Regions from separate parts of the Vibrio atlanticus genome, predicted to be linked through region 3. Evidence: predicted binding sites of a transcription regulator. Region 3 holds the regulator's gene; each other region holds the start of a gene.
What was found. Region 3 encodes PurR, which represses purine synthesis genes. Its sites were predicted from a motif close to TNANGNAAACGTTTNCNTNA; they were not measured.

Region 1 (7,739 bases), 140 kb from region 3:
GAAAAGTACCCGTTTGCATTGAGCCTTGCCGACTTGCAACTCGAAGTCGAATACCTGCCGGCACGCAAGCTGATTTACGTTCATTATCAATCGGGCAGTCGAAAGTTATCGCCAAAACGTTGGGAGCTCCCGACATGGTCTGGCTGGCGTATTCAGTACAAAAAAGCGAGTCGGATAATTGATATCAAATAGATGGATTAGTTTTATCTCTAAAATATTAATCAAATAGGTGCATATATGTTTTTTCAGTGCTTATTTTGTTACAAGTTTGATTTTTATATGCCTTTTTAACCAATCAAAAGGTCATAAAAGACTATTCTTCTATATCCTATTGCTATAAAGAAAGAGTTGATAGATATTGAGTATATTGTGTTGTCAAAGTGTCGGGGGACATCATGGATAAACAGACAGAGACGCGTGTAGAGTTTGATTACACAACATTTCTTGGCGCCTCATGCAGTAAAAAATGGACTTTTCTGGAAGCACTAACCACGATTGCGCCAGTATTTAGTACTGTCTGGCGAGATAGCATTAAAGAGCTCGCAAGCCCTGAAGATCGTTTATGGCAGATGGCATTGAAATCGATGTCGACGCGTAAAAGTGATGAGTCAAACATTGTTACCTTACTCAAGCTAGCCAAGCTAGAGGGGATCAATGAACTCAAAGTTGCTATGCCATATTCTCTTGAAGAAAAGCAGATCGAGTACATTGAATCGCGCAGTCATTTGGTGATTGCCGAGAATACTGGAGAAGAGTTTACTATTAAGCTTTAATCTATCAGTATTGCTTAGAGCTTAGAGCTTAGAGCTTAGAGCTTAGGAGCGAGCTCAAAGAATATTAAAAATCGCACACGAAAAAGGGCCTCAATAATGATGAGGCCCTTTTAGTATCTGGAACTTGTGTTTACGAGCTTACTCGCTTTCTAGAATGCAATCAGTCAACTAGACCATAGTCAGCACGCAATACATCGATGATCTCTTGCTTAGGATTCTCACTCAGTACGATTTCCGCGCCTGTAATCTTCGCCGCAATATCAAGATAAGTGCGCGACAGAGACATCAATGCATCCAAAGGAAGTTCATTGTCACGAGCTAATGCTTCACGTTCTGGCATGCGTTCTTTGTTCAAAAGAATATCCGCGTCAGGGAAGTAGTTAAGTAAGAACTGGCGGAATCCTTCTTTAGAATTCTCAACGATGTTGCCGTTATTGTATTCCTGAGTATCCCAAATGCGAGATGAATCTGGCGTACCCACTTCATCCATGTAGATAAGTTTTTCTTTGCCTTGGGCATCGTTCACGTAGCCGAACTCAAATTTCGTATCGACAAAGGTTTGATCGACTTTTGCTAGCGCTTGGCTAATTACGTTGAAGCCTTCTTTTAGAAGTTTCTCGTAATGCGCAATGTCACTTGCTTGAGTAAAGTTGAACGCTGCGAAGTTGTCTTCGATGTTGTTGCGAGTGATGTTCACATCATCAGCTTCTGGAACGCCAGGAATCCCTTTCAAAATCCCCTTTGTAGAAGGCGTGATCAGTAGCTCAGGCAATTTCTTGTCTTTCTCAAGGCCTTCTGGCATCTCGATACCACAGAATTCGCGTTCGCCGTTTGCGTATGCACGCCACATTGAACCTGTGATGTATTGACGACAAATCGCTTCGATCATGACTGGGCGAGCTTTTTGTACAATCCATACGAACGGATGAGGGATATCAAGAATATGACTGTCAGCGAGGCCGTTGTCTTTAAACAATTTGAACCAGTGGTTAGAGATAGCATTCAGAGCCGCTCCTTTACCTGGAACACCTTTTAGATTCCCTTCACCACGCCAGATACAATCAAATGCAGAGATACGGTCACTGATCACCATGATTGCTAAAGGCGCATCTGGTGCTACATCGTAGCCTTTCTCTTTAATTAGTCGTTGGCTATCTTCTTCAGTTAACCAGTAGACTGAGCGAACCTTGCCACTGTGGACAGGTTTATCAGTACGGATTGGTAGGTCATCATTTACGGCAAGAACTTGATCAGCAAGGCTCATTTAGACATTCCTATCTTTTATCAAACGTCATACAGAGAAGTGCGGTGTGCACATGATTAGACGGGCATTATACCCAATCTACTATTTGCTTCCAGAGAAAAAGCAAACGATTGCTAAATCTATTGATCAAATAAAAACCCCCGCCTAACTATTCGCTAGAAAATTGGCGAATTGTAGGGCAGGGGAAGGCAGTATATTTGGACTGTGTTTTGGAGCTATGCTGTTAAGTTAACTTAAGTTTGTTAGCTAAAAGATTAAGCTATGTTTATGGGCTATGTTTTTGATCCAAAATGTTATTAAGTCAGGCGGTCTAGTGAATACGCTCTGAATTGGCATCAATAAAGAAGACTTCGCACTGAAAGCGCATTCCTAATGTTCTTAGGTATTGCTGACTGAATTGATCAATCGAAGCACTCGCAACAATCGCGCTCGCATTCTTAGATCGAATGGCTTTCTCGACGGTTTCTACTTCTGTCATTTGATTAGAGGCTTTCATGTGAATAACACGATCACAGCAAACATTATGTTGCTGCAGCTGTTTAGCCGATGGTCTTGGTGTTTGAGCCGTAAACAGTAACCACTGATGTTGATTGGACAGCAACGCCATTTTGGCAAACAACGCTTCTTCGTTTGAACTTTTTGTGTCACGAGAGACGGATGTAAATGCGCAGTGAGTTAGCGGGCTAGAGTGTTGTGCTTTAACGTGTGCTGGAATCATTTTGCTGTCCTTATATACATGCTGTATGTGTATACAGTAGTTTTTGTTGCTTATAAGATCAAGCGTTTTTTGAGGGATTATTGGACGATCTTGCTTGGGTATGGAGGTGGCTTTTATTTAAGTGATTGAAAATAGGATGAAAATTAAATTTGAATGAATTTGTTGTTTTGTCTCATAAGTTGAAGAAATGTGAGCTTTATACAGGTGTATACAGTGGTTTTGACAGAAAAGTACTGTATACACCTGTATAGAAGATAAGAAGATAAGAAGATAAGAAGATAAGAAGATAAGAAGATAAGAAGATAAGAAGATAAGAAGATAAGAAGATAAGAAGATAAGAAGATAAGAAGATAAGAAGATAAGAAGATAAATCTCAGATACAAAAAAAGCGCCTTAGGCGCTTTCTTATATTTCAACGGTGTTGCTTATCTCAATGTCGCTTGGGAGAGTTTTGCTCTCATTTCCATTTCACCAATATTGAACTGGCGAACATCAATGGTGGCCATATCATTGCACTCTTGACATGCATGATGACACTTACCATCTAAGTAGTCGTGCTTTTTAACTAGGCTTGGCTTTTTGCACCAATCACAAACGCCTTCTATTGTGAACATATTCTCTCCTCACCTGTTTAAGTCAGGTGTATTTTCGGCGCAAATTATGACACAAGTAAGACTCATTAGTTAATAGTTTGTTACTTGTTTTTGAGAGGGGGATCGATTGCAGTACTAATAAAATCGATATCTTTGCGACTTTGGAAATCGAGTCCGCTTGGTTGTTTACGTTTTTGCAACACTCTTAAGGATGGTTTTTAGCGAATTGTTCAAACGTTTCATCTCTTCGTCACATCCGTAACCATCTGGGTGGTAGATTTTGGATAGCTGTTTATATCGAATTTTAATGCTTTTTTGATTCGGAATTGAGCTAGTTGTATACCCAAATAGAGCGCAGGCTACTTGTAAATTGTTCAGGCTGTTGTCATTTTTCTGTTTTTTTAACTCATGGAACATCGTGTGCAGCTGACGTTTCTGCTGCTTAATAGTGAAGTCCTTCGAGCTAAGCTGTGCTTCAAGTGTCTGCTTTTGTTGCCCCAATTCACCCGATTTTAGAGCGTGTCTTTTTTTTGATATCACCAGAGTCATGATAATGCTGACAATTGAAATCAACACGGCTAAGGCTGCGCCAATCAGATAGTCTGAATACGTTAGGTTAGAACGTGTTGCCTGCTCTCTAGGGGGCTGATAAGAAGGGGAGCTACTTGCTCGCTCTGGATTAGATAGCCTATGATTCGTGCTGCTTTCAGCAATGACGTTGTAATTGAGCTTCTCAATCGAAGAGATCTGCTTGGCACGTTGCTGGTTGAATTGCGCTTCCAGAATACGGTTATAGCCATCTTCGGCTGTTGGATTGTTTTTTAAGGCCGCTTCATACCATAGCTGTGCTTCATCTAATGGTTTTAGGAGTTCTTCCTCAAGTGAGGATTCGTAGAGCTTTGCGACTTCGATAGGCGCGCGTTGGTTACCTTGTAAGGCTGATTTAATAAACCATTCTAAAGCTAGTTTGTTGCTTTGCTCTACACCTGAACCTGCCAAGTACCATTCACCTAGCCTAAATTGCGCATCTGCATTGCCGTTTTCTGCGGATTGCGAGTACCAATAAAATGCATCGTTGGTGCTCAAAGGGATATCATTACCTGATTCATAAGCTTGAGCTAGTTGGTATTGAGAAACTGGATCTTGAGGTTGAGATTCTATCGAGAATGCAACGTTGCTTTCTGCATGAACGATGTGTGCAGTAGAGAACTGTATTGTAGAAAAGATGAGGGTGAAAAATAGAGTTCTAAGAAGTGATGATGACAGAAAGTTGGATAGGATAAACAATAGATAAGTCTCGTAAAAAAGCCCAGAGTCGGTATATCAGTATGAATATGGCTAGTCGTGTGACTTTGAACAAGCAACACGACGATAAGCAACTATATAGAGGTTAATTCAATAGATAAAGACGAACTGGGCTTTAATCGTGCTACTTAAGCGGCAAGATTTGAATTTCTACGCGACGGTTACAAGCGCGACCTTGAGAGGTGTTGTTGTCACATAGAGGGTAACGCTCACCGTTACCTCGAGCAATGGCACGGCCTGCAGCAACGTCTTGAGAGATCAAGAATGCACGAACCGATTCAGCACGACGCTCAGAAAGAACTTGGTTAGAAGACTCGCTGCCTGTGCTGTCAGTGTGACCTTCGATCACTAGGCTAGTGTCTGGGTATTCAACTAAGATGCGCGCAACGCCGCGAAGTGTTTTGTGGATGCTTGATTCTAAAGCGTAAGAACCAGAATCGAAGCCAATGCCGTTCTCTAGGCGAAGTAGAAGTTGGTTCTCACCAACACGCTCTACTTGAACGCCTGAGTTCATGAGTTCTTCACGAAGTGCAGCTTCTTGCTGGTCAAAGTAGTAACCGATACCACCGCCGACAGCGGCGCCACCTGCCGCACCGATGAGTGCACGTTTGCGGCGGTCTTTAGAGTCGTCACCCGTAGCAGCACCAGCAACAGCACCGGCGATTGCACCAATTAAAGCACCTTGAGTTGCGGAATTAGTCTCAGATTCGCCAGTTGTAGCGTTTTGGCGTTGTGTCGCTTGACAGCCCGTTAGAGCAACAGTGAGTGCCAGGGCTAGTGTGATTTTTTTCAACGTATTTCTCCATCATGTACTTCTGTCAAACGCATGAATTACGAAAGACAACAATAAGTCCTATTGGTGGTTTTTATCAATACGCTGAAGCAATGTAAAGTGGCTTTATGATTTAGTTATTTTTTTAACGGCTTGAGTTCCGCCAACAGGTCGATTTACAGACAGTTTTCGACCTTTCTTCAAACCAACTTCATAGTCTGCGGTGAGGTTTTTCATCGCTTCTCTGAGTTGTTGTTTGAACGTTTCGCGGTCGATGTTTTGGAATTCTTTATCAATGTAGTTATTGATCTTGTTGTTTGACTCGTCGTCTGGGGTGATAACAGGCAGTTTTTCAAGCGCACCTTCTACCCAACCCGAAACGTAAGAGTTTACGCGACGTGTTACTTCTAGTGTCCCTGTTCCCGAGCCCGCAAAACTGTTTCTGAATTGGCCAGTGTGCTCATTCAGTTCGCGATAAATAATATCGAACGCAAAAGCCGCGAAGATAGCGCGATCGGCTTCACCAATGAATTCAACGCGTTTAAGGCCTTTGTGATTCAGTAACACGGCTTCTACGCCAAACTTGGTGTTAATACCACGAATAACACGCAGCAGTGTAGAGCTGATATTTGCAGGTAACAGGTGACTGGATTGAGTTTTTCCCATCTTGATAAATTCAATATCGTCCTTTTCGAGACCATATTTCAGCATCAAGTTATGCGCCATTTTTATCGCATTGGCAGCTTCATTGACGTTCGCAGAGTTTCCAAGCTCAAGACACTTGGCAATTTTCTTTAGGGCTTTTTTCTTATCCATCGACAACTTAATCATTACCGCAAATTTTTAAAAGTCCAACATTTTACATGTTTTGGCGAGTAACAGCAAAGTCAAAAGTCATTTGTAGGAATGTGGTGAACGATTATGGAAGATAAGGATATATGAAGGAAGTAGCGACTCCCGGACAAAACAAAACGCCATCAAGAGGATTGATGGCGTTAGTGACACGATTTTTAGGAAGTGCTAGAGCTTTCGCAAACTAGATTCCAAGTTCATCGAGTAAATCAGCTGCAGAATCGTTGCCTGAACTTTGCTCTGGCTGCTTTGGTTCTTGCATTTTTTTCTGAGTCGCTTCAAGAATGCTGTCTGGACATTCGTCTTCAGCGATTTCAAATTCTTCCAATTGGATGAATTCTGTTTTGTCCATTGCAAGCTCAAGGTAGAAAATGTTGTTGTCGGCAGTAGAGAAAGTAACACGACGAGCTTGCGGGCGATCTAAGTTAGTATCAACAGAAAGGTTCACTTGCTTGTTCAGTGCCAGCATTTTCGGTTGGTTTTGTGTGATGTTAGTTTGCAGTTCTTTACGGATTTTGTTGGTAAAGTCGCCAACCAACTGGTTCATCAACTCACCTAATACATCACCTACTTCGTCTGAAGTATGAAGTACAGCGAGTTCGTCTTCAGGCATGCCCATATTACGCATGTAATTTGTATAGATCTCTAGCGCTGCTTTCGACGTAAAATTGATAACAACAAGACCTGAAAAACCGCCGTCGAACAAGACGAAACAACCAAAATCTGGCTTAAGGCTTGTCTTGTTGATCTTTTGAACCATTGCTGAGTAGGACACCTGTGAAGCCGTCGCTGAAGTAAGTACGTTTGAGACTGATTGGCATAGCTTAAGAAGAATATCTTCAGTTGTGACTGTTTTGCTTTTTTTCATTGTTATTTGCTCATGGAGATGTCGTAAAAAAGTTATCTACTATCTTACTACTGAATTAAGACGAAAGTGACTATTTCTCCATTCTTGCACCGAGATTCTTATTTGATCACCTTTTTATATGATCTTAATAGTAGTAAAGTGACGAAATTCAAAGAAAAATATTAAAAATCTCAGATAACCCAATGCTGATAGGATCAGCGAAGTAGGGGCAGGAAGCAAATGTTACCAAGACTTCAACTCAATGCTGATGTCGATCCAGTTGTCGTACGCTTTTTAGATGAACTAAAAACAGCGGGCTTTACTGGCGACATTGAGTCTCAATATTCGAGCCGTTTGGCTGTGGCGACTGATAACAGTGTCTATCAGCAATTGCCGCAGGCAGTTATTCTCCCTAAAACAACTCAAGACGTTGTGTTGATCGGTAAAGTGGGTGCAAAATCTGCTTACGAACGCGTGACCTTTTCCCCTCGTGGCGGTGGTACCGGTACTAACGGACAGTCTTTAACAAAAGGCGTCGTGGTTGACCTGTCTCGTTATATGAACAAGGTTCTTGAGATTAACGAGCAAGAAGGCTGGGTAAGAGTTCAGTCAGGT
Region 2 (7,739 bases), 1.4 Mb from region 3:
GGTGAAAAGTGGACCAATGCGCCGTTTGATTTCTTACAGCTCAAATCGATCTTCAATCATTGGCAAACTGGCTTAAACGGAAAAGGGTGGGGCGCACTATTCTGGTGTAACCATGACCAACCACGAGTCGTGAGCCGCTTGGGCAACGATCAACAATATCGTGTTGAGTCGGCTAAAATGTTGGCTGCGTCTGTCCACATGATGCAAGGCACACCTTATATCTATCAAGGTGAAGAGATTGGCATGACCAACCCGGGTTACACCGAGATCAGCCAGTATCGTGATGTAGAGAGCACCAACATGTACGACATCATGGTGAACCGTGATGGTGTGGATCATCAAGATATGATGACGATCTTAGCGCAGAAATCTCGTGATAATTCTCGTACACCAATGCAATGGAATAGTGAGCCTTACGCTGGATTCTCACAAGCTCAACCATGGCTTGATGTGGCGAATAACTACACTGAAATCAACGCCGAGCAAGCGTTGGAAGATAAAGATTCTGTATTTTACTTCTATAAGGCTTTGATTGAGTTACGTAAACAAGTACCGGTGATTACTCATGGTCGCTATCAAGACCTTCTGCCTGAGCATCCATCCATTTTTGCGTATGTTCGTGAGAGTGAAGGACAAACTCTGTTGTGCATTAACAACTACTATGGTGAAGAGGCTGAATGCGTTTTACCTGAACGTTTTGAGATGGCGAAGGCTAAGAGCTTGTTGTCTAATTATCAAGTGAGCGAGAGTTTAGTGGCGTCTCATCATCAAGTTTTGCGACCTTACGAGACTCGTATTCTCTTGATTGAAGATTAACCTTGTTTCTATTTCTATAAGCCTAGTTCTATTCCCCTTAAGAATTAGGCCTCTACAAAGGCTTTGGAGTGCTTCCCAAAGCCTTTTTGTTTTACTGATGTATGGATTAATCGTGCCTCGAGTTTGCTTGCGAAAAACTTGCGTATCGAGTGCCAGTAACGACAGAGCAGGTAATGAACGCTAAGACGCGTAATTCACCGAGTAGCGAGTTGGTTTGTGGTTCATTGCCAATACGATGTTCAATACTGCGGTGCCTAATACAGATACGGCAATCACCCAAGGTGATACAAAGAAGAAGGATGCAAACAGAATACAAGCATCAATGCACATCTGAGTTTTTCCTACTGATATACCGTAGCGGTCTTGGATAAACAAACACAGTACGTTGAAGCCACCCAAGCTTGAGCGATGACGGAATAGGATTAGCATACCTAAGCCCATTAGTAAGCCACCAGCAACAGCACAGTAGATTTCGTTATGAACTTCTAGTGAGATAACTAGGTATAAATGATCGGCAAAAACAGACACTAAAGCGCCAGCAATTGCACTGCTAATGGCAAAGCTACGACCAAATCGTTTCCAAGCTAATAAATAGAATGGACAGTTGGCAACAAAGTACAAAATACCAAAGGTTACAGGTAAGAATTGACTCAAAAGCAGAGCCAAGCCAGTAGTACCACCGGTAAGCAGATTTGCTGACTGTAAAAAGAAGACGCCTAACGCCACTAAAAACGTGCCAGTAAGAATGGCTACCCAATCTTCTTTACGTGAGTGTTTTTCCATCGTTTTTATAATTACCTAACCAATAAAGGCGTGCATAGTAGAGAAAAACCTTAGCTTTCGGTAGCTTGAGGTGCAAAATTAAGGTAAACCTATGTAATCTGCGTTTTACAGGGTGTAAAGCGTAAAATTGACAGTAAGCGTCATCTTTGGTTGGATAAGCTCAATAACCATGATGAATCTTATTTGTGATTATGAAAAAACTGCATGATAAAATTGCAATTAGCTCTTTATGACCTAGATCAAATTATGTAGAATGCGTCACATCAAAACGGTGACGGAAACGTTTGCTTTCGGTCGTTGTGTGGTTTTTTTGAAACTTTCAGTACAATCTGAGTCAGGAGATACAGATGCTTAAGCGTGACATGAACATTGCTGATTACGATGCGGACCTATTCGCAGCTATCCAAGAAGAAACTCTTCGTCAGGAAGAGCACATCGAACTTATCGCTTCAGAAAACTACACAAGCCCACGTGTAATGGAAGCTCAAGGTTCTCAACTTACAAACAAATACGCTGAAGGCTACCCTGGTAAGCGTTACTACGGTGGTTGTGAGTTCGTAGATAAAGTTGAAACTCTAGCAATCGAACGTGCATGTGAACTGTTTGGCGCTCAATACGCGAACGTACAACCTCACTCAGGTTCTCAAGCAAACAACGCTGTATACATGGCACTACTGAATGCTGGCGATACTGTTCTAGGCATGAGCCTAGCACACGGTGGTCACCTAACTCACGGTTCTCCAGTAAACTTCTCTGGTAAGCTTTACAACATCATTCCTTACGGTATCGATGAAGCAGGCCAAATCGATTACGAAGAGATGGAAGCGCTAGCTATCGAGCACAAACCTAAGATGATCATCGGTGGTTTCTCAGCTTACTCTCAAGTTTGTGATTGGGCGCGCATGCGTGAAATTGCTGACAAAGTAGGTGCTTACTTCTTCGTAGATATGGCTCACGTTGCCGGTCTAATCGCTGCAGGCGTTTACCCGAACCCAGTTCCACACGCTCACGTTGTAACAACGACAACGCACAAAACGCTTGCTGGTCCTCGTGGTGGTCTTATCCTTTCTAACGAAGGCGAAGATCTTTACAAGAAACTAAACTCAGCAGTATTCCCAGGTGGCCAAGGTGGCCCTCTAATGCACGTTATCGCTGGTAAAGCAGTAGCGTTCAAAGAAGCTCTAGAACCAGAGTTCAAAGAATACCAAGCTCGCGTAGTTGCTAACGCAAAAGCAATGGTTGCTGAATTCTTAGCACGCGGTTACAACATCGTTTCAGGTTCTACAGAGAACCACCTGTTCCTAGTTGACCTAATCGACAAAGACATCACAGGTAAAGAAGCAGATGCAGCACTAGGTTCAGCTAACATCACAGTTAACAAGAACTCAGTACCAAACGATCCGCGTAGCCCGTTCGTTACTTCTGGTATCCGTATCGGTTCTCCTTCTATCACTCGTCGCGGTTTCTCAGAAGCAGACGCGAAAGAGCTAGCAGGTTGGATGTGTGACATCCTAGATAACATGGGTGATGAGTCTGTTATTGAAGCAACTAAAGCGAAAGTACTAAATATCTGTAAGCGTCTACCTGTTTACGCATAATTTTTCTGCGTAGTAATTTGAACTTCGTTGTCGAGCATGCTCACTTACATCCGTAAGCTCCGCGTGCTCTCCTAGAATTTCAAACGACTACTTTGAAATTGATTTAAAGGTCCCTGTTGGGGCCTTTTTTGTATCTGTAGGTATGAGAGTTAGGTTATCTGAGAATACAGAAAGGCAGGTACTAAAAAGGGCTAATGCTTTCACATCAACCCTTTACTGCTTTATCGCTTTCTTGTGTCGCTTCTACTTTTTAATGCTAAGTAGGGTGCCTGACTTACACTTGAAAGAGTAGTAGTGACGGCTTTCGTTGAATTTACCTAAGCCTTCTCCATCACAATAGTCGATGTTGATATCGCGCATAATTTCTAGCGTATCTTCACTGTTTAAGGCAAATTTAGAGCCGTCAGAGCAGACGATACGTACTCTTTCATCATGGCTTACAGAGTAGATATCGACTTCAGTATTACACAGCTCAAAAGAGGCTTCACGGAAGTTGTCTTGTTGAGTATTTGAAGCACAACCTGCGGTAAATACGGCTGCGATAACGGCTAAAAGTCCGAGTCTTTTCATTGTTAGTCCTTCGATATCATCGAATTTGGTGATGAGTTTTATATGCTGTTTGGAGTAGCCTATACAACAACACGCTTTGATTCAAGGCGCGTTAGCTGACTCTAGGATATAAAAGTATAGGCGCAAACAGATAATTTCTAATAAGTTTATTAGTTTTTAGCCTATTATGTACCCGCCAAAAAACAAAAAGACCAACACAGAGGCTGGTCTTTAAAATTTAAGTTTGTTCTAAATGACTATCGAAACTGTTTTGCTTCAGGAAGAAACTCAAAACCGGCAGACGCAAGTTTTGCGGTCAATGCAGCTTTGTCGATTTCATAGAAGTTGACTACTCGATCTAAATCACCACCGAAGTCGTCACGCAGCTTCATGTTGACGATGCTCATCAACATCACAGGATCCATCTTTTCAAAGTTAGCGAGGTTCATATTAGTCCTCGAAATCTGAGATCAGTAGATTCGCTGCGGCAAATGCAGCACGATCTCTTGCTTCTTTAGGAAGAGATTCATCTGCAGCAAGGTCGTTCAATGTTTTTACCGCGCAGGTGATCGCTTTAGGGATATAGCCTTGGTCGCCACTGCCAATTTGAGAATACAGTTCACGCACCAAATCACAACAATCGTATACTTTCATTTTTATACCTAACCAAATGATAACTGATCTCAATATACACATAGAGATAAGCAAAAACAAAGTGGATCTGACTAAGTTCAGAGTTAGTTTGTTCTTGCTCAATATCTCATTCTGTTGATGCTCAATGTATCACTTTGCTAACTTGTTACTTAGCGTGATATTTGCGGCTTAGCGTGATATTTACTGATTCGCCTGATAATTACCGCTTAACTAGAGATCTGCTGTTCAAGTTGATGAGCGACCTCATCAGCTAAGTTGAGCTGCTTTGCTAACTCTTTGAGGTAAGCCTTCTCCATAAAGTTCTGCTCATCCGCTACAATCAAAGAGGCTAAGTAGATCTCACTCGCTTGTTGAGGTGACGTTGCTAATTGAGCAATTTCACTTGGATCGAGTGGTTTGTGCAGCTCTTCTGAGACCAATTTAGTCAGTTGATAATCGGCGCCCATATTTTCGACCGCTTGCTCGATCTTTGCCATCTCCTCTTCATCGACATGACCATCGGCTTTGGACGCAGCAATCATCGATCTTAGAATCAGCACACTATGGTTTGAGTCGTTCTCATCAAATTGAGCTTGTTCGGAATTCGGTGCTTGGCCTTGTTTCGACTGATAGTCGTTATAGACCTTGTAAGCGAGTGCGCCAAGTGCCGCTGCGCCACCAATACCAGCGGCTTTCTTCCCCATTTTCTTGGTTTTCTTAGAGCCCATTAACGCACCTAAGAGTCCGCCGCCCACTGCGCCAGCGCCGAAGGCTCCGAGCGTGCTTTTGTTGATATTCTTACCACTGCCGCCTTGAGTTAGGCCACTTAAACTTGAAGAGCCTTGGGAAAGCTTCTGAGTACCTTGTTTAACGAGATCTGACTTAAGTACTTGGTTAAGTAAGCTTTTGATATCCATCGATACCTCCAATGTAATCGTGTCTAAAGAGTTGATGAACCCAATATACGGATTTAAAGATGAACAGGGGATTAACTTACGTTATTTACTCTGGTGATAAATCGAAGGGAGTTTGAAGAGAAACGACAGGCACAAAAAAGGCCACCTAATGGTCTGTCTCTTGATCACAAGTCTGGTTAATCAAGAGACTTAGCGAGTTCATACCCTTCAAGGATGGTTTGTAACCTAAGCCATCCTTGCCATAACGTCTTTATAGAAGCGCGACCTGTTCGCTTGGTATTCTTCCAACCACCTAACCGAGCAATACCGTTGTAAGCCCATGATATATTAGGCGCTTCTTTCGGTAGTTTTTTGCTCTCCAACTTGAGCCACATTAACTTCCACGCTTTGCCTTTTAATACCTGCTCACAACTGGTCTTAGATAACTCGTCTGATTCATTCATAAACCTCAATTGGAGTAACCGAGTCGCGATAAAAGCCAAAACGACGCTGAGCCTTTCTAAGTTATCCTTACTTTGCATTCTCAGTTGCTCAACTTCAGTCCCTTCACTTTTCCAGACTTTATGAAAATCTTCTATTAGCCAGCGCCGCTCATAATAACTGACGATTTTGAGTGCCTCTTCCTTGCTCGTTATCGGCTCTGAAGTCAGTAAGTGCCATGCGAGCTTATTACCACTCTCTCCTTGTTCTATACATCCCACGTAGTAAAGCGGAATGTTATCGAACTCTTTCTTGTTAGCAGGAGACTTGAGTGTCACGGGGGCATATTTGATATCTAAATGAGCCTTGCGAGCTTTACGACCGCCTTTTTGCGGTATTTCGAGCACTTTCTCTCCGGCTGATAACAGGGTAGAGGCATAGCTATAAAGACGATTATCATGCTCTTCAATACAGCGGCTTTGCATTGAGCGAACGAGGAACCTTTGTTGTTGCTCTCGCTTGTAAGTGAGGTATTCAAATAGGTCGGCTTCTCTATCGCACACAGAAATGACATCCGAAATTTTATCGCCAAGTCGCTCAGCGACATGGCGAGAGGCTTGTTCCCACTTATAACTTTCTTTCTCTTTGTATGGTCGAGTCGCATGCTGGTGCCTTTGACCTCGCTTTTCTATATCACGAGTCCAGCGCTGTTGTTCAATTAAACCAATAACAGATTGAGTGTCGGGAGCAAAAAGTAAGGTTGAGTGTACGAACATGGCGCGATGTCGATTGCCTTGATTGGAGTGCCCGAGTTCATCTCGAATGCTGCGATGGGAGTAACTGAGAGAAGTGGTGTCTTCTAAGGCAAGAAGTGTCTGTTGCTCTAATGCTTCTTGTGCAGTGACATAAAAACCCGCCTCTGCGATATCTTCTGCTTTGATTTGCTCATTACGGATGAAGCGATAAGCCCCTTCCATTTCAGCAGGGGAGATAATGAGTTTCGAGACGGGTACGCCAGGTTGCTCGGCCAGTGAGGCTGCGAGAGCAACGAGTCTTTGAGTGCGTCTAGGGTCATTAAGGTGGGCTTGACCGAACTGTTTTTGTGCCCAAAGGGTTGGCTCTATATAGGTCATGATAATCATCCTTGTCATTGCTTAGATGATCAGATCATGAAACCTAAAAATAGTTCAAAAAAAAACCCCAAGCGTGGCTTAGGGATTTGTGTATAAGAGACAGACCTAATGGTAGCCTTTCAATGTATATCTAGCGAGTAATCGGATTACTAAGCTAGTTGAGCTGTAAGGTGCTCGATAACCGTGTCCATAGCGATTGCTTCTTTATCACCAGTACGACGGTTTTTGTATTCAAAGTTACCTTCGTCCATGCTGCGATCACCGATAACGATAGTGTGAGGGATACCCACTAGCTCGATATCTTTAAACATAACACCTGGGCGCTCTTTGCGGTCATCAAATAGTACTTCGATTCCCATAGCCGTTAATTCAGCGTAGAGCTTCTCAGCTGCTTCTTTAACGCGCTCAGATTTGTGCATGTTCATTGGTACGATAGCAACTTGGAATGGTGCTAGTGCGTCTGGCCAAGTGATACCGAACTTATCGTGGTTTTGCTCGATAGCAGATGCAACAACACGTGAAACACCGATACCGTAACACCCCATTTCTAGGATTACGCTCTTACCATCAGGACCAAGCACGTTACAGTTCATTGCTTTAGAGTAAGTATTACCTAGTTGGAAGATGTGACCAACTTCGATACCACGCTTAAGTTGGATAGTACCTTGACCACATGGGCTAAGGTCGCCTTCAACAACGTTACGTAGGTCTTCAACTTGAGCAAGCTCTACGTCACGCCCCCAGTTGATGCCGAAGTAGTGCTTACCATCTACGTTTGCGCCAGCGCCGAAGTCACTCATTACAGCAACAGAACGGTCAACGATGAATGGTAGCTCTAGACCAACAGGGCCAAGTGAACCAGGACCAGCACCAACAAGTGCACGGATTTC
Region 3 (7,739 bases):
TTCTTCTGCGAGCTTCAACATTTCAGAAGAGAGGTCGCACAAAGAAACGTTGTGGCCTAGTGTCGCAATTTTTTGTGACATCTGTGCAAGTCCACCACCGGCATCAAGCACATGCAACGGCGAAGCGGATTGCTCAAACTTGCTCAAAGCTTGTTCTAAATCTTCCCATACGATGCACTGACGGATCTCTCCTTTGTCAGAGCCGTATATGTTTTTTGCAAATTTGTGGGCAATATCGTCGAAATTACGGTCTTCAGTCACGGCTACTTGAGTTATTATGTCCTATCGTGCCTGCTATTCTGTCACAGGAATTTCAGGAATAAAGAGGCGATGTCTCTTTTTACTACTAAGTGATGTTTTTTCGGACTATTCGGATATGTTTGAGCTGAAAAAAGTAGTGTCTTCGTTACTGATGCCACTGCCAGCAATGTTAATTCTCGCTTTTCTGGGTTTAGCCCTAGTGATGTTTACTGCAAAAAGGAAGACAGGTTGCCTAATTACCCTTTCAGCCCTCTGTGGTATTTTCCTAATCGCTTTCCAGCCTGTTTCTAGTCAACTTTTAATGCCAATGGAAAGGCAACACACCGCTTTTTTACCTATCGATGATACCGTCGATTACATTATGGTTCTTGGAAGTGGTCACGTTGTTGATGACCAAATCCCACCAACATCAGAACTTAGCCGCACCGGTCTGATGCGCTTAAGTGAAGGGATTCGTATCTTACGTCTTTACCCTGGAGCTAAACTCATTTTGTCTGGTTATGGCGCAGGCACTGAGGTGAGCAACGCAAAAATGATGGCTAAAGTAGCGCTAGCACTCGGCGTGGCAAAACCCGATATCATTCTGCTTGAAACTGCGAAAGATACGTGGGAAGAAGCTCGCCAAGCCGCTGCATTTGTTAAGAATAAGAAAATGGTGCTCGTGACATCAGCTAGCCATATGACTCGCGCCCTTAATGAATTCAATGCCGCGGGCATGAAACCATTACCAGCACCAACCAACTACCTTGCACAAGAAGGCATTGTTGAACCATGGAATAAGTATATGCCTAAGGCTATCTATCTCGAGCAGACTGAGCGCTATTGGCATGAGACGATGGGATTGGTTTGGCAAAGCTTGCGAGATTGGCTAGACACAAGTAATGACCCTGTCGAGAGCAGTACTCCGATAATAAACAATTAAAAAGTTCAGTAACAAAAAAACCGAGGCATCATTGATGTCTCGGTTTTTTTACGTTCAAGTATCGTTACTGAAACCAGCTTTCCACGGAAAATTAGTCACCAGCAAACATGTAACCTTCACCGTGAACCGTCACAAAAATTTGTGGGTTCTTAGGGTCAAACTCCATTTTTGCACGCATACGACGGATTAACACGTCGATAGTGCGGTCATTCGGCGCGTCTACTCGATGGCTGATCATATTCAAAATACGTTCACGGCTTAATACTTGGTTAGGGTAAGAAGAGAGTGCAACCAATAGTTCATATTCAGCTTTGGTCAATTTCACCGGCTCGCTGTTCTTGCTTAACGCACGGCGAGGTATATCAAACGTCCATTCACCAAAACGAACCACAGATTCGTCTTCTGTTTGTTCTACCGCAACCGCTGCAGTTTTACGAGCAGCCGAAATACGCCACAAGAGGTTTTTAACTCGAACCAACAACTCGCGAAGTTCGAAGGGTTTAGTAACGTAATCGTCTGCGCCCATTTCAAGGCCAACGATCTTGTCAATGCTATCCGTGCGTCCAGTAACTAAAATTATTCCAATGTCTGATTGACTGCGTAATTCGCGAGTTAGCATCAATCCATCTTCGCCTGGCAAGTTGATGTCTAACATAATGAGGTCAACGTTATTTTCTTCTAACATTTTTCTCATTTGAGCCCCGCTTTCAGCTTCGCTCACTGTGTAACCTTCGTTCTGGAAATATCCAACCAGTTTACTGCGGGTTACCACATCATCTTCTACGACTAATACGTGATAGCTCATCTACACCACTTTTCTTATTTAATAGTTTCAGTGACCATTCTATTCATAACTCGTAACAATTCTAGTACTACAGAAGATAAAAGCCAGAAACATGATTTTTTTTTGATACAAGACAATCTTAAACCTTGCTATTTGTCTCCCATCGCAATTCAATATAGGCATTACTACTAACGAGTAACTTTGCGTTTCGCAAATAACCTTGTTATTCAGCCTTGGTGTGCCTATACCCAAATCACTCGACGATGCTAGGTATACACACACCACAAGACTAAATCAGGATCTAAGAAATGAAAGATACGAAAGCATTCAACGAACAACGAGCAGAAATATACTGGTGGCTATCAAGCTTGTTCGCTAAAGAGCTCACTCAAGAAGAACTCGATCACTACCACTCTGTTGAAATTCGTTCTTTCCTAACTGGTTTAGGTGAAAATGAAACACTAAAGCCGGCGATTGATAGCTTAGTGGATGCGCTAAACCGTCTACAAACACGTGAAGATGCTCAATTAGAATTGTCTGCTGACTTCTGTGACTTATTCTTAAAGACTGATAAACATGGCGCACTTCCTTACGCTTCTATGTATATCGGCCAGACTGGCCTTTTGAACGATAAGCCAGCAAAAGATATGGAAGAGATCATGGCTAAACACAACTTAGTGGTTAACCAAGACCTAAAAGAGCCAGCTGACCACATTGCTATCGAACTCGATTTCCTAGGTAATCTAATCATTCGTTCGAACGAAACTGAACTTGAAGAAGAACTAGAGAAATCCTTCGCTGTTCAACAGCAATTTATCGAACAGCAACTGCTTACTTGGGTACCAAAGTTCAACGTTAAATGTCATGACATTGACACATTCGGTTTCTACGCTTCAGTCTCATCTCTGCTATTGGCATTCTGTAAATTAGACACTCAATACCTAGCGGGCGAATAAGCTTTTTTTGACGACTCGATAAATAAATTCAATAGAATTGTGACCATTCACCCGGATTTCTGGGTGAATTTTATTGCGAGTAATTTCTAGTCAGTCTAAAATTGTGACCGCAAACGATAAAATATGAAACATTCACGAAATGCTACACTTATTGAAGTTCAGAGCATTTCGGTGTTAAGACAAGCCGCTCAATAGCGGTTTTTTGTTTTTTAGCACTTTAGTACCCAAAGAGCCCTACAAATTTAAGCTCTTAGTTAGGTAGCTTAACGGCTACTTCATTCCGTACTTTGGGAAAGTAGCTTCTAATAGGATAAAAACATGGCCACTATAAAAGATGTCGCACGCTTAGCCGGCGTATCAACAACAACCGTTTCTCACGTAATCAACAAAACTCGCTTTGTTGCTGAAGCGACTCAAGAAAAAGTAAACAAAGCCGTAGACGAACTGAACTATGCGCCAAGTGCCGTTGCTCGTAGTTTGAAGTGCAATACAACACGCACCATCGGTATGCTAGTGACTCAATCAACTAACCTATTCTTCTCTGAAGTTATCGATGGTGTTGAGAGCTACTGCTACCGTCAAGGTTACACTTTGATCTTGTGCAATACGGGCGGTATCTACGAAAAGCAACGTGACTACATTCGAATGCTTGCAGAGAAACGTGTAGATGGCATCTTAGTTATGTGTTCTGACCTGACTGAAGAACTAAGAGAGATGTTAGACCGTCACGCAGACATCCCTAAAGTTATCATGGACTGGGGCCCTGAAAGCTCTCAGGCTGATAAGATCATCGATAACTCTGAAGAAGGTGGCTACCTAGCAACCAAATACCTCATTGAGCGCGGTCACTCCAAGATTGCATGTTTAAGTGGCCACTTAGACAAAGCAGCGTGTGTTGAACGCATCTCAGGTTACAAGCGCGCACTCAATGAAGCGAAGATTACTGCCGATGAAAATATGATCATCGAAGGCAACTTTGAATGTGACACAGCTGTGATTGCTGCTGACCAAATCATTGAGATGAAAGATCGTCCTACCGCAGTATTCTGTTTTAACGACACGATGGCATTAGGACTGATGAGTCGATTACAAGAAAAAGGCATTCGTATTCCTGAAGATATCTCAGTGATCGGTTACGACAACATAGAATTGGCTGAATACTTCTCTCCACCGTTAACGACGGTTCACCAACCTAAGCGCCGTGTTGGTAAAAATGCATTCGAAATACTACTAGAGCGTATAAAAGACAAAGACCACGAGAAACGCGTCTTCGAAATGCACCCTGAAATTGTTGAGCGAAGTACAGTTAAAACGTTAAATTAATTGATGTAATGAGTTTAGTTTAATCAAGCGCACCTTTAGGTGCGTTTTTTTTTTCAACAAACAAAGTGCACTTGCATGCATAATTCAAAGATCATTAATTGAAGCAACATCACATTTTGAAATAAGAAGTGTGAGCCTAATTCAACAAAAACTTTATTCTAATAACCCAGTCACGCACAGGGCAAACCACTTGAAAAAGTGGGACGCAAAGCTTCCGGCCTAAACCACTCGTTGGTATGGTAGCGGGGTTACCGATGGCAAAATGCAGTAACTACTAATACTTTAGTAATTTACAGCCTATTGACAATTTAATTGCAACATTTTGCTAATCTCTCGGACCTGCTTATTTGGTGGCGTAGTTCAAATACACCGAGATAAATAACATGGATAAACCGATACTAAAGGACTCAATGAAATTATTTGAGCCCCTAGGAAAAATTAAGTCACGCTCAATGTTTGGTGGATTCGGGCTTTTTGCTGATGACACTATGTTTGCCCTGGTTGTGAATGACCAGTTGCATATACGAGCTGACAAATGCACAACGCAACAATTCGAACAACAAGGATTTCAACCGTACGTCTACAAAAAACGTGGTTTTCCTGTCGTTACTAAATATTTCGCTTTACCTGAAGGCTTATGGCAAGACCAAGAGAAAATCTTGCAGCTTGCGACTACGTCTTTAGGTTTTGCTAAAGAAGAGAAAGCTGAACAATCTTCTGCTAAACCAACTCGACTCAAAGATCTGCCTAACCTTCGACTCGCCACCGAGCGGATGTTGAAAAAGGCAGGGATCGATTCTGTAGAACGTTTATATGAATCTGGCTCTGTAAACGCATTTAACGCCATCAAAGAATCGCACGCGTCTTCTGTCAGTATTGAACTGTTATGGGCGCTAGAAGGCGCGATCAATGGTACACATTGGTCTGTTATACCGCAGCAACGTCGTGAAGAGCTTATCAATCACGTCAATTAACATTGTCAGTGCAAACTATCTAGATAACTAAGCCGCATTTTTGCGGCTTTTTTTATATCTGGTGAAAGTTATTCTATGCTTTGCCTGTCTATCTATACTAATCGTATACATTGAAAAACTAATGGTATGCATTGAAAATTTAGAGGAAGTATCAATGAGTAAAAAAATGATATTGGGTATTGTGTTGGTCATAACCATCATCTTGTTAGGCGTCAATTTCGGCCAGTACTTAACGCTTGAAAATGCAAAAGCCCAGCAAGCTGTTTTGAATGACTACATCGAGAGCAATTTCATTGCCGCTGCCGCTATCTACTTTGTCGCGTATGTCATGATTACGGCTTTCTCAATTCCTGGCGCCGCCGTTGTTACGCTGTTAGGCGCAGCGCTGTTTGGGTTTTGGAACAGTTTACTGCTGGTGTCTTTCGCGAGCGCTATTGGCGCAACCCTCGCCTTCTTAAGTAGCCGTTACTTGTTACGTGACTGGATCCAAACCAAGTTTGGCGACAAGTTAGCTACCATCAATAAGGGCGTTGAAAAAGACGGTGCATTTTACTTATTCTCGCTACGTCTAATTCCTGTTTTCCCGTTTTTCCTTATCAATCTATTGATGGGTCTAACACCGATGTCGGTGAGTCGTTACTATATTACTAGCCAAATCGGTATGTTGCCGGGTACCGCCGTTTTCTTGAATGCCGGAACTCAACTCGCAGAAATTGATTCACTTTCGGGTATCGTGTCTCCCTCAGTACTGTTGTCATTTGCCTTACTGGGTGTGTTCCCAATTATTGCTAAATGGTTGATGAACAAATTTCGCTCAGCACCTGTCGCTGAGTAACGTATATAGCTAAATAACTAAATAACTAAATAACTAAATAACTAAATAACTAAATAACTAAATAACTAAATAACTAAATAACTAAATAACGCATGCAGCCAAATAAGGTTCTATTTCAATGAAAATCTTCAGTGCATCGAATCCGACAGAAGCTCATATCATCTGTGGATTGTTAGAAAGTGAGAATATTGCGTGTGAAGTCCGTGGTGAGGGTTTGTTTGGTTTAAAAGGTGAAATCCCATTTACCGAAGATACAGACCCTTACGTATGGTTATATGAGCCAGAACTCGCTAGTAAAGCCCGCACGATCGTCAATGACTACCAAAAACAGCAAGATTCGATCATCTATGAAGAGTGGCGTTGTGGTGAGTGTCATGAAATCAATGAAGCACAATTCGGGTCTTGTTGGCAGTGCGGCGCTGCTTCGCCTGAATAGCAGAGTTTCAGTTATTACAGACACGATTCGATCAAATACCTCCTCCAAATAAAAACGAGAAGCTAAATTAGCTTCCCGTTTTATTTTAATTCTATTGGATCATCTAGTCTGATAACCAACCCAGAGAATCACTGAATTTGCTTTTGGATAAAAGCGATTGATTGTTGATTGAATTCTTCAGGATTTTCTACATTACATACATGCCCACAGTTGGCAATTTCTACCAACTCGCTCGACTCGTGCGCTTCGACCATTTCTTTAACGGGTTTGATGAACATGTAATCGCGCTCGCCCATCAAATACAAAGTCGGAATCGGCAACTCCCTGTCTTTAAAGTATTTCATCAGTGGGTTCACATCAGCCGTGAGGATAAACCAGCGCTTGAACTCTTTTTGGCACAGCTTTTTCGCTTCGCGGATAAACAGGTGACGTGATTCTTTCTGACTTTTTTGCGGCATCACAACATAAGCAAAAAGGCTGTATAGCCACATATAAGGAATGATGTGCTTACTCAGGTTTCCTAATTTGATTAAGACTTGAGATCGAGTGTTGAGTTTAGTGACAGCACCACCAAGCACCATCGAACGTACTCTGCTTGCCGCCAGTTCGGCCACGTTACGAACGATAATTGTACCCAAAGACATACCCACAAAGTGTGCGGATCGGATTTTTAGATGATCTAACACTTTAAGAATATCGAGCGTTACTGATTTGAACGTATAACGGTTCGAAATCAGATCTTTAAGTATGTTGTCTGATTTACCGTGCCCTCTCAAGTCAATGAGAAGCAAGTTGAAATGCTGTTTATACGCTTTGATCTGCTTAAACCAAATGGAGGAACTGCCCCCTGCGCCATGCACAAACACAACCCACTCATCACTCGTAGGGTGAGTAAATGTTTTATGAAATAATAAACTCTCAGACATACCTATCGCTTAATTTATTTATGGAGCTAAGCCTCATCACAAGGCGATGACTAAGGATATCACGCAATTAAGAATTTTAAGTGATAATAGTGTCAAACCCAACACTAGTCATGTGAATACCTGACCACCTTTTCTACCTGACTAAAATGAGTTTGCAAGCTTTGTCTTTGGAAACGTGATGTGATCTGACCAGAAAACAAAAAGGCACTCTATCAGTAGAGCGCCTTCTTTTATTATGAACGGTTGTTATTCAACAACTGAATTTTAAAGCTAAGTCAACAAGTTAAAATGCAGAATGGTACATCGCAAGATATTCTTGTGC

Region 1: the regulator PurR is predicted to act here: its motif matches at 2,136-2,155, upstream of OCV30_RS06345 (phosphoribosylaminoimidazolesuccinocarboxamide synthase).
Region 2: the regulator PurR is predicted to act here: its motif matches at 1,872-1,891, upstream of glyA (serine hydroxymethyltransferase).

What each region holds. Positions count from the first base shown of each region.
Region 1 covers NZ_AP025460.1:1,391,237-1,398,975, forward strand. Annotated here, with positions in the region: gene OCV30_RS06335 (helicase-related protein) at 1-192, shown strand, start outside; gene OCV30_RS06340 (hypothetical protein) at 396-773, shown strand; gene OCV30_RS06345 (phosphoribosylaminoimidazolesuccinocarboxamide synthase) at 934-2,037, opposite strand; gene OCV30_RS06350 (SulA-like leucine-rich domain-containing protein) at 2,348-2,755, opposite strand; gene OCV30_RS06355 (hypothetical protein) at 3,181-3,369, opposite strand; gene OCV30_RS06360 (tetratricopeptide repeat protein) at 3,535-4,635, opposite strand; gene OCV30_RS06365 (YiaD family glycine zipper/OmpA-like lipoprotein) at 4,778-5,446, opposite strand; gene OCV30_RS06370 (DUF2786 domain-containing protein) at 5,552-6,241, opposite strand; gene OCV30_RS06375 (DUF3334 family protein) at 6,462-7,145, opposite strand; gene ydiJ (D-2-hydroxyglutarate dehydrogenase YdiJ) at 7,365-7,739, shown strand, end outside.
Region 2 covers NZ_AP025460.1:2,662,757-2,670,495, reverse strand. Annotated here, with positions in the region: gene treC (alpha,alpha-phosphotrehalase) at 1-816, shown strand, start outside; gene OCV30_RS11875 (YitT family protein) at 997-1,599, opposite strand; gene glyA (serine hydroxymethyltransferase) at 1,947-3,197, shown strand; gene OCV30_RS11865 (hypothetical protein) at 3,441-3,767, opposite strand; gene OCV30_RS11860 (DUF4250 domain-containing protein) at 4,004-4,195, opposite strand; gene OCV30_RS11855 (YaeP family protein) at 4,197-4,400, opposite strand; gene OCV30_RS11850 (tellurite resistance TerB family protein) at 4,607-5,296, opposite strand; gene OCV30_RS11845 (IS4 family transposase) at 5,473-6,849, opposite strand; gene OCV30_RS11840 (proline--tRNA ligase) at 6,999-7,739, opposite strand, start outside.
Region 3 covers NZ_AP025460.1:1,254,185-1,261,923, reverse strand. Annotated here, with positions in the region: gene cmoM (tRNA uridine 5-oxyacetic acid(34) methyltransferase CmoM) at 1-261, opposite strand, end outside; gene elyC (envelope biogenesis factor ElyC) at 377-1,183, shown strand; gene torR (two-component system response regulator TorR) at 1,275-1,988, opposite strand; gene torD (molecular chaperone TorD) at 2,276-2,923, shown strand; gene purR (HTH-type transcriptional repressor PurR) at 3,242-4,246, shown strand; cyclic di-GMP riboswitch class I at 4,417-4,502, shown strand; gene OCV30_RS05760 (TfoX/Sxy family DNA transformation protein) at 4,630-5,220, shown strand; gene OCV30_RS05755 (TVP38/TMEM64 family protein) at 5,375-6,055, shown strand; gene OCV30_RS05750 (putative signal transducing protein) at 6,174-6,491, shown strand; gene OCV30_RS05745 (alpha/beta fold hydrolase) at 6,620-7,417, opposite strand; gene glgA (glycogen synthase GlgA) at 7,701-7,739, opposite strand, start outside.